3 regions of the Priestia sp. 10L35 genome follow, and region 3 is predicted to be linked to each of the others. Evidence: riboswitches for the same ligand, from Rfam matches in the RefSeq annotation. Region 3 holds a riboswitch; each other region holds the start of a gene.
What was found. A riboswitch is a leader RNA that binds a small molecule or an ion and turns the genes downstream of it on or off. The one in region 3 is predicted to bind S-adenosylmethionine.

Region 1 (3,276 bases), on a different contig from region 3:
TCACCCACGCTGAGATATTTTTAACAACGGCACTCATCGGAATATCAAGTTGAAATGAATAAGGCAAATTGGAAAGGGCAAGATGAGTAGAAACAAGCATAAACGTAAGTACACATCCTCCTATTAAGGCCCCTTTTGTAATCACGCTCCTATCTTTCACCGAGCTTCCTAATGGGACCAAAACGGCCTGAGCCAAAGCTAGATTCAGGGAAATATATAAAAAGGGACTAACCGCCCACTTCCACTGCGTGACGAGCGTTAAATCCGGCTTCGTTTGAATCAGTGAGAAATAGCTGATATTCGGCATAAAGATGATAAAAGCAAATGAAAGCATCATCGGCACAACAAGAGAATTAACCATTAAAATACCGTTAATTCCTTTTGCGATAAATATATAAGTTAAAACAATTGTAAAAATCATCCCAACAGGAGGCCACAGCCCAAACTGTTCTTTTCCTATTGCTCCCGTACTCGCTAGCATGACTGAAGTTACTCCAAATAAAATGACAATCATTACACCGTTTACCACTTTTCCAAGCACATCACCAAATAAATATGTATTAAGCTGCTGATAAGAAGAAGCCCCAATTGCGTGCGAAAGCAGCATCATTTTTGAACCTAGCCAAATAAAAAACAAGCCGCTGACCAAAATTCCGACCATTCCAAGTTCCCCGTACTGTGTAAAAAATTGAACGATTTCCTTGCCTGTTGCAAAACCGGCTCCTACAACGGTGCCTACATACGTAGCAGCAACCTGCAGCGTGAGTTTCCACCTTTTCATGCCCATCACCCTTCTACCCTTCATAGTTCACTATATGTAGAAACGATAAAAAAAAGACGAGCCTTTTTACATGTAAATCTACGCATATCCCAGTGCTTGTGCCTTTTGGTTTATTTTTTTCATTTTCTTTTTGTATTTCTCACAAAAAACTCCTTAACCCCTAACATAACAGTCATTTTCAAACAAAATATACGGATATTTCCCCTTTAGCTTTTAAATTTTCCTCAATATTTGCTGGAAATTCACAATTTACTGTTGTATAATTTCTAAAAATCAGATAAATTATTAAATAAGTATTCTTTCTATTTAAAAAAATATGTTTCAATTATATACAATTGATTCTTATCATGAGAGGTGGAGGGACTGGCCCTTTGAAACCTCAGCAACCAGTCGTTAGAGACATGGTGCTAAATCCAGCAAGCAATTTATTGCTTGGAAGATAAGAAGGCGAAAAAAGTCTTCTTCTTAAGAAGACTTTTTCTATTTTATCGGCATATTGCATAAAACGAATCACTCGTGAAATAGAAGCGGAACAATTTAAGGAGGTTTTGACATGGGGTTACTTGAAGATTTAAAGTCTAAAATTTTAATTGGGGATGGTGCCACTGGTACCCTCCTTTACTCACACGGTATTGACAGCTGTTTTGAAGAACTAAACATCACCAAACCAGAAGAGGTTTCTCGTATTCACAGAGCCTATGTAGAAGCTGGTGCAAACGTTATTCAAACAAATACGTACGCTGCTAATTATCAAAAACTTGCCCGTTATGGATTAGAAGATTCAGTCAAAGACATCAATGTTGCTGGTGTAAAATTAGCGAAACAAGCTGCAAAAGATCAGGCTTACGTGGTTGGTACACTCGGCGGAATTCGTTCTTTCCAAAAAAACGCTATTAGTTTAGAAGAGGTTAAGCGAAGCATTCGTGAACAGATGTTTTGGCTTTTAAATGAAGGCGTGGATGGCCTTTTGTTTGAAACATACTATGATTTCGAAGAATTAAAAACCGTTCTTACACTGGCAAGAAAAGAAACGGATAAGCCTATTATTACTCACGTTTCCCTGCATGATATTGGCGTACTGCAAGATGGCCGTCCTTTAGCAGATGCATTAAAAGAATTAGAGGCGCTGGGAGCAGATGTTGTCGGGCTAAACTGCCGTTTAGGTCCTTATCATATGATTCAGTCTCTTGAAGAAGTACCGCTTCCTGATCGTGCTTTCTTATCTGCTTACCCTAATGCCAGCCTTCCGGCGTATGTGGAAGGAAAGCTGGAATATGAAACAAATGAAGACTACTTTGTAGAAAGCGCGCGTTTATTCCGCGAACAAGGGGTTCGCTTAATTGGAGGATGCTGCGGTACAACACCAGCTCACGTACGCGCAATGTCATCTGCCTTAAAAGACCTGCCTCCGATTACAAGCAAAGTTGTTAAAATGAGACCTGCCGTTACGGTTCAAGAGCGTGAGCAGCAGGATAAACCTCATATGCATGAAATTGTGAAGAAGCGCCGCTCGGTTATCGTCGAGCTAGATCCGCCTAAACAGCTTGGTCCGACGAAATTTTTAGAAGGCGCAAAAGCACTTGATAAAGTCGGCGTAGATGCTATTACATTAGCTGATAATTCTCTTGCCTCACCTCGCATCAGCAACTTGGCAATGGCAACACTGATGCAGCAAGAAACAAAAGCACGACCGCTTATTCATATTACCTGTCGCGACCGAAATTTAATTGGACTTCAATCTCATTTAATGGGACTTCATACGCTAGGAATGAATCAAGTACTTGCAATTACCGGTGATCCGTCGAAAGTTGGCGATTTCCCTGGCGCCACTTCGGTCTACGATTTATCTTCATTTGACTTGATTAGTTTAATCGCTCAGTTTAATGAAGGACTATCTTATTCCGGCAAACCACTTGGTCAAAAAACCAATTTTTCCATTGCAGCTGCCTTTAACCCAAACGTGCGTCACTTAGACCGAGCCGTTCAGCGTTTGGAAAAGAAAATCGACTGCGGGGCTCACTATTTCATTACTCAGCCTCTCTATTCAACTAAGCAAATTGAAGAGGTATATGAAGCAACCAAACATTTAACAACACCGGTATATATCGGTATCATGCCGTTAACAAGCGCAAGAAATGCTCGATTTATTCACCATGAAGTACCTGGAATTAAATTATCAGAAGATATTCTAGAACGCATGGATGCAACGGGAAATGACCGAATCCGCGGTGAAGTCGAAGGTCTTGCGATTGCAAAAAACTTAATTGATACAGCATATGAGTTATTTGACGGTATTTACTTAATTACGCCGTTTATGCGCTATGAAATGACCGAAATTCTAACACGCTATATTCATGACAAGCAACTTGTTACATCAGAAAGGAAGATATAAATGAGCTCACTTATCGAACAACAACTAAAGAAGCGAATACTCGTCATCGATGGAGCAATGGGAACGATGATTCAAGATGCTGATTTAACCGCTGAAGATTTTG
Region 2 (3,276 bases), 160 kb from region 3:
TACGAGGCTACTTTCAAGGTAACCAGTCTATGGGACCGTCCGCGCTAAGTACGATTATTGAACAAATAGTGCGAGTGTTGTTCATTTTAGCAGGAGCATACGCTGTTATTCACCTTTTTCATAGCACAATGACAAAAGCTGTTGGAATCGGCACGTTTGGAGCGTTTATTGGAGGCGTAGGGGGAATTGGGATTCTTGGAGCGGTTTATTTGAAGCGCAAGCGGTTGATTATGAAAGAAGTGAACAGCGGAAAGAATAATAAGTCCGTTTCGTTCTCTTCAATGTCCAAAGAGCTTGTAACGTACGCCGTTCCGTTTGTATTAGTTGGTTTAGCTATTCCTATCTATCAAAATATTGATACGTTTACGATTAACATGCTCTTTCAATCAATAGGATATGGACAAGCTAAAGCTGAAACGATCAACTCCGTTATTGGATTAGCCCAGATTTTGGTGATGGTGCCAGTATCGTTAGCGACTGCCTTCAGCATGTCACTGATTCCGGGCATTACGTCTTCCTTTGTGCAAGGAAATTTACGGGAAGTAAAAGGGGAAATTACAAAAACGCTGCAGCTGCTGTTATTTTTTACTCTTCCTGCTGCCGTGGGGCTTTGTTTATTAGGCAAGCCGGTATATATGATGATTTTTGGAGAAAAAAACAGTCCTGAAATCGGTGGAATTGTTTTACAATGGTACGCGCCTGCTGCCATTTTATTTGCTCTTTTTACAGTAACAGCCGCAATTCTCCAAGGAATTAATCAGCAAAAGAAGCTAATTTTAGGCTTGGGCTTAGGAATTGTTGTGAAGATAGTATTAAACGTACTGCTGGTTTCAAGCTTAAGAGAAATTGGACCGGTTGTCGCGACTTACGGAGGGTATGGTGTATCGGTTATATATAACTTTTATTTAATTGAAAAATCCATTTCTTACCGAGTTCAATCACTGGGACAAGCTGCGTTGACACCTGTTTTATTAGTAAGTGTAATGTCAGCCGCTGTGATTATCGGCAATTATACTTCTCACTATTTTTTAGAAAATAAGCTGTCTGTATCTTCACTTGCGATGAGCACATCTTGTATTTCAATTGCTTTAGGTGCTGCCGTGTATCTAGGGCTTGGCGTAAAAACAAGTTTAGGGCAATCCGTTGTATTAAATAGAAGAAAAAGAATGTAAAGGAGAGAAAGTAGTGTCAAAGCGATTTGTACTAACCGTGGCGGCTGGAGGGTGTATAATAATTTCCGGCGCGCTGCTGCTATTAAATTGGGAAAGATTGTTTGGAGATTATCGTCCCGTTCAAACAGCAACAGCTGTATTCAAGCTAGAAGTGGGAAGTCAAGATGTAGCGAGGACTACAGATTCAGATGATGCTCTTCACTATATGGTGAAAAAAGGACATTTAGATGAATATATTCATATGATGAATGAAAAAGGCTATATGTTAAAAGAAAAAGATATTGATCATAACCGACTTGTTTTTAACGATGGACAAGAGGATGAGCAAATTTATTCTAAGCGCTTTGCCAAGAAGTATACGATGATTGATGGAGAAGGGTAAAGGTTTTACATGGTATTTTAGTCTACTAAAATCTTATAACCCTACCTGTTTTTAAAGTTTTTTTGCGGAAAAGAAAAATAATATTGACAATTATGACAAAAAGCTTAATACTGACTTTATTACATAAAACAAATACAATTTGTTTCCTTATCAAGAGAGGTGGAGGGACTGGCCCTGTGAAACCCGGCAACCGCTGTCTATGACAGAATGGTGCCAAATCCTTAAGAGTGTACTGCTCTTAGAGATAAGGAAGAAGCTGAAACAAAGCTCTTCCTTATTTATTTAAGGAAGGGCTTTTTATGTATAAAAAACAATGAGGTGATAATTTGAACAAAGCAGACCGTATCAAACGAATGAAAACACCAGAAATTGATCCAAGGTATGAAGGACGAGTGCCTCCGGGTCAGGTAGTAACGGAGCGCTTTCCGATTTTACATGAAGGCGACGTGCCGGAGTATAACTTAGAGGAGTGGACGCTTCGAGTGTTTGGATTAGTAAACAAAGAAGTGACGCTTTCGTATCAAGATATATTGGACATGCCGCAAACAACGGTGAAATGTGATATTCACTGCGTAACGAGATGGACAAAGCTTGATAATGAATTTACGGGCGTGCTGTTTACAGACTTTTTAAAAGCAGTTGGCTTGGAGTTAAAAAGTAAATACATCATGCTACATGGAGATAATGACTATACGTCAAACATTGAGGTAAAAGATTTACTGAGAGACGATATTCTTCTCGCTCATTCCTTTAACGGAGAGCCGCTTACAGCTAAGCACGGATATCCGCTGCGATTGGTTGTTCCGCATTTGTACTTTTGGAAAAGTGTTAAATGGCTTCGAGGCTTTGAAGCTATTGATGAAAATCATCCTGGCTTTTGGGAGCAAAACGGCTTTCATCTTAGAGGAGATCCGTTTAAAGAAGAGCGTTTTTCTGGAGAAGATTTAGGCATTCCAGAAGATGAGTGGGTACATAAAGACTATGATTAATGAAAATGCCTATGCGTGTGCATAGGCATTTTGTCAGCGCTGCCGGTTTAATTCCCACACAACGTGGCGAAGTTCAGGCAAAATCAGCTTGGTCATAGCTAGACGAACAGCACCGCTTGATCCTGGTGTAGAAAAAACGGCTTTTTCGTTAATCGTCCCGGCAATTGCCCGGCTCATAATTGCTGCGCTGCCAATGTCTTCGGTGTAGCTCAGCATGCGAAACAGCTCGCCAAACCCAACGATTTCTTTATGAATCAGCGCTTGAACGGCTTCAATTGTGACGTCTCGTTTTGTAATGCCAGTCCCGCCGTTTGTGAGAACAACGTCAATGTCCTCAGCACTGCATCCGGCAAGTATCGCTTGTTGAATCGACGTTTGGTCGTCTTTTACAATTTCATAGGAAGCGACCTGCATGTCGTGTTCTTTCAGAAGTTGGATCATTAGCGCGCCGCTTTTATCGGTTTCTTTTGTGCGTGTATCTGATACCGTAATGACTTTGCAGCGAACGGGCTGTGTTGCTTTGGCTTTATGTTCATGTACGCTCATTATGTACCTCCTTTACGCTTCCGTACGCTTGTAGTCACCGTTTTTGCCGCCAGATTTTTCAAGCAGATACGTTTCGCCGATAATCATGCCTTTATCAATGGCTTTACACATATCATAAACGGTTAGAGCGCAGGCAGAAGCAGCGGTTAAAGCTTCCATTTCAACGCCCGTTGAGCCTTCCGTTTTA
Region 3 (3,276 bases):
ACGCCGATCATTTCAATTCCTAAATACGCAAACATGACCATTTGCAGCGACAGCAAAATACCTTTGAATCCGTTCGGGAACAGTCCGCCGTTGTCCCACAAGTTTTTGATACCAGTCGCAACGCCGCCGTTGCCGATTCCGAACACAATCATTAATAATCCAACGGCAATCATTAATACAATCGCTAAAATTTTAATAAGTGCAAACCAAAATTCCAGTTCACCATATGCCTTAACAGCTAAGAAGTTAACCGTTGTCATAATGACAAGCGCCGATAACGCCCAAATCCAGTTTGGTACATCCGGATACCAATACCCCATATAAATACCAACGGCTGTAATTTCAGCCATACATGTTACAACCCATAAAAACCAGTAGTTCCAACCTGTTAAATAACCAGCAAGCGGCCCTAAGTAGTCGCGTGCGTACTTGCTGAATGAACCTGCAACAGGTTTTTGAATCGCCATTTCTCCAAGTGCTCTCATAATAAAAAACATAATCATTCCGCTAAATCCGTACGCCAATAATATTCCTGGCCCTGCTAATTTAATAGCAGATGCAGATCCAAGAAACAGTCCTACCCCTATGGCTGCTCCTAAGGACATCAGCGTCACATGTCTTTCTTCTAACCCGCGTTTCAATTCTTTCCCCTGAGTTTTCCCCTGCATAAACGTCTCCCCTTTTTCCAATCTGTCAAAACGAGATGAACACAGCCTTTTTTGTTAGCGCTTTCATATAAATTTGTGCTAAAAGACAGCTAGGCTGTATATTTGTATTCTATCACCTTTCTCTCACTTTTCTTTTGTCGAAAAACAAAAAAATTATCTTATCATTTTGTTTAAACGCACAATTAGACATAGGCACTGCTTTTTTACTATGTATTTATTATTGCACCTAAGTAATAGTATTTTAAAAAAATAGAAAAACGCCGACTCAATTCCGTCAGCGCATCGTTCATTTTATGCTTTTTTATAAAAACTAGCATTTATCTCGCGGGTTCAAAAGTTTTACAGCCAGGTTCTTCCGTTTCAGAAACATGGTGACTACTTTCAGGACTCACAACGTAAATGGACTCTGCACTGCATTTATTTCCGGATTTCCAATACATGCACTCATTCACTTCACACAATACACCTTGGGCCACTGCTATCCCTCCTTTGCTTGTCTTATCTATTTACTACCCGAAATATAACGATTCTAACATTTTTACGCAAAAAAACCGCTTGTTTCTCAAGCGGATCTTTTTATTGCGTGTGTTCAACATACTGTTTTTTAGCTAAATATAACTCACGGCTCAGCGTAATCCGCCGTTCTCTCAAGTGCCTTAAGTTAGCCTGAAATTGTTCGTTAGTTGGCTCTTCTTGAATTAAGCGATACGTAAAAGAAATATCTTCATTTAACTGTTTAAAATCTTCCCATATCTCTTGAACTAGGGCGGATTGTTTTTCTTCAAATGAACGATTTTGATGCGTTTTTAGCGCGGCTAAAATTTCCTGCTGCCACGTTTCGTCTTTTATTTCTTTTGCTAATAAGTATAGATCTAAATAATCATTAATGCATAAATTCGTTTGTGTATTATTCAATGTCATCACCTTTTCTATACGAAATGTTTCTTCCTAAGAAGAGGATTTCATCATAGAAAAAGATTCCTCTTCTTATCTGTCAGAGCTAGGCTATGCTGGAATTAGCACCATTCAATAATTGTGGTTGCTGAGGTTTCAAAGGGCCAGTCCCTCCACCTCTCTAGATAAGAATATTTCGTTTTTAAATTATTTCTGACTATTCTAATATGTTTTATAGGTTACGTCAATAGCTTTTCAATAAAAAGAAAAAAGAAGTAAAATATGGTATGCTTTCATAAAGGATGGTGAGCACATGAAACGATATATGTTATCTGCTTTTTTGGGAAGCTTGCTGCTGCTTCTCAGCATTGCCTTTTCATCTACTTTCCATATTGCAATTGTCAAAACAACCGGAAGTATTGGAGGGATTATTTTAGCAGCAGCGGCTTTGATTATGAACGCGCTTGAAGCCCCCCCCTCCTCAGACAATACAGCTGGAGGAGCCGTTGAAGTACTAGATAAAGGCGCTGTTTGGGCTACTTATTTACTTTTACTTTCATTACCGAACCTCATCGCATGTATAACATCTTATGTTTTATGGACTCGCTGACATTCATCAACGTTACGGACGTTTTGCCACTTGGAAGCTCATTGATATTTGTTTATTTACAAAGCCAAGTTCACGATACACATGCTGTGCAAAATTCCCAGCATGAACGCTGAGTCTGATTTCAGGGTATCCTTTGATAGACAATTCATCAATTGCTTTTTGCATTAACGGCTTGGCTAAACCTTGCCCGCGGTATTCGGGTACAACATATAATTCGTAGATAAAGCCAATTTCTTCTTTTGAAAAGAAGTCGGTAGATGGGCCGATAAGACCCCAGCCTGCGAGTTTATTTTCTTGTCTTGAAACTAAATAATAACAGCCTTTTTCAAAGGCACTACCAACTAGTTCATTTACGCGTTCAGCTGACGGATGAAACTGCTTCATCGTTCCTTCAAACAGCGCATCAGCAGATTTCATCCGAATTTCCTGTAATTCTTCTTCAGTAGCTTTTGCAATCATTATGGATCTCTCCTTTCGTGTTCGTTTTCCACATGCGAGGATAAATTCCTGCAAAAAAAGTCTTCGCCTAAGCGAAGACTTTTATTTAAATTCAAAATGTTGTTGATGATTGCCTCGTTCGTCCGTCCAGTTAATCATAATGTCTAAACTTGCCGCTTTTCCAGGAACAGCAAAATTCGCGTAGCGAAAACGCTGACCGCTTTTGCTTAAGTTAGACCTTTCAATAGGAGAAAACAAGCTGTATTTCGCCTTGTTTTTTCCTTCGTGCCGAAAAGCTTGGACCTGCACGCGCTCTACGTCTTTTCCAATGTTTTCAACGGTTAATCCATATGTATGATAGACGTTATTTTTCCACTTTAGCTGATTATCTCCCGTCATGCTCGCTTTTGTCAGTTCAACCGACCATTGTTCAGATGATTTCTTCATTGGAAGCTTCTCAATCGAAAGAGCGCTGACATGAATGGCTGCAAAAGCAAGCCAAACAAAACAAAAAGTGCTGACTGTATAAAATAGTCTTTTCATAGATTTTGATCTCCTTAGAAATTTTAGTAGTAGCATTTCCTGTTCACTCAAAAATTATGATAAACGCTTTAACAAAAAAAGCCTCTCCATTTAGGAGAAGCTTCTTAAATTAATGCATAAGCA

Region 1: another riboswitch for S-adenosylmethionine. It lies ahead of AC1DEF_RS16970 (bifunctional homocysteine S-methyltransferase/methylenetetrahydrofolate reductase); the one in region 3 lies ahead of AC1DEF_RS04705 (hypothetical protein).
Region 2: another riboswitch for S-adenosylmethionine. It lies ahead of AC1DEF_RS05570 (sulfite oxidase-like oxidoreductase); the one in region 3 lies ahead of AC1DEF_RS04705 (hypothetical protein).

Annotation. Positions count from the first base shown of each region.
Region 1 covers NZ_JBFTKA010000004.1:266,158-269,433, forward strand. The annotation lists gene AC1DEF_RS16965 (YkvI family membrane protein) at 1-781, opposite strand, end outside; SAM riboswitch class I at 1,121-1,227, shown strand; gene AC1DEF_RS16970 (bifunctional homocysteine S-methyltransferase/methylenetetrahydrofolate reductase) at 1,335-3,173, shown strand; gene metH (methionine synthase) at 3,174-3,276, shown strand, end outside.
Region 2 covers NZ_JBFTKA010000001.1:1,075,065-1,078,340, forward strand. The annotation lists gene AC1DEF_RS05560 (putative polysaccharide biosynthesis protein) at 1-1,172, shown strand, start outside; gene AC1DEF_RS05565 (hypothetical protein) at 1,186-1,554, shown strand; SAM riboswitch class I at 1,699-1,805, shown strand; gene AC1DEF_RS05570 (sulfite oxidase-like oxidoreductase) at 1,881-2,543, shown strand; gene AC1DEF_RS05575 (MogA/MoaB family molybdenum cofactor biosynthesis protein) at 2,577-3,089, opposite strand; gene moaC (cyclic pyranopterin monophosphate synthase MoaC) at 3,102-3,276, opposite strand, start outside.
Region 3 covers NZ_JBFTKA010000001.1:919,536-922,811, reverse strand. The annotation lists gene alaP (alanine permease AlaP) at 1-668, opposite strand, end outside; gene AC1DEF_RS04710 (DUF1540 domain-containing protein) at 986-1,144, opposite strand; gene AC1DEF_RS04705 (hypothetical protein) at 1,245-1,589, opposite strand; SAM riboswitch class I at 1,653-1,754, opposite strand; gene AC1DEF_RS04700 (hypothetical protein) at 1,876-2,172, shown strand; gene AC1DEF_RS04695 (GNAT family N-acetyltransferase) at 2,185-2,631, opposite strand; gene AC1DEF_RS04690 (hypothetical protein) at 2,713-3,153, opposite strand; gene AC1DEF_RS04685 (glycosyltransferase family 2 protein) at 3,263-3,276, opposite strand, start outside.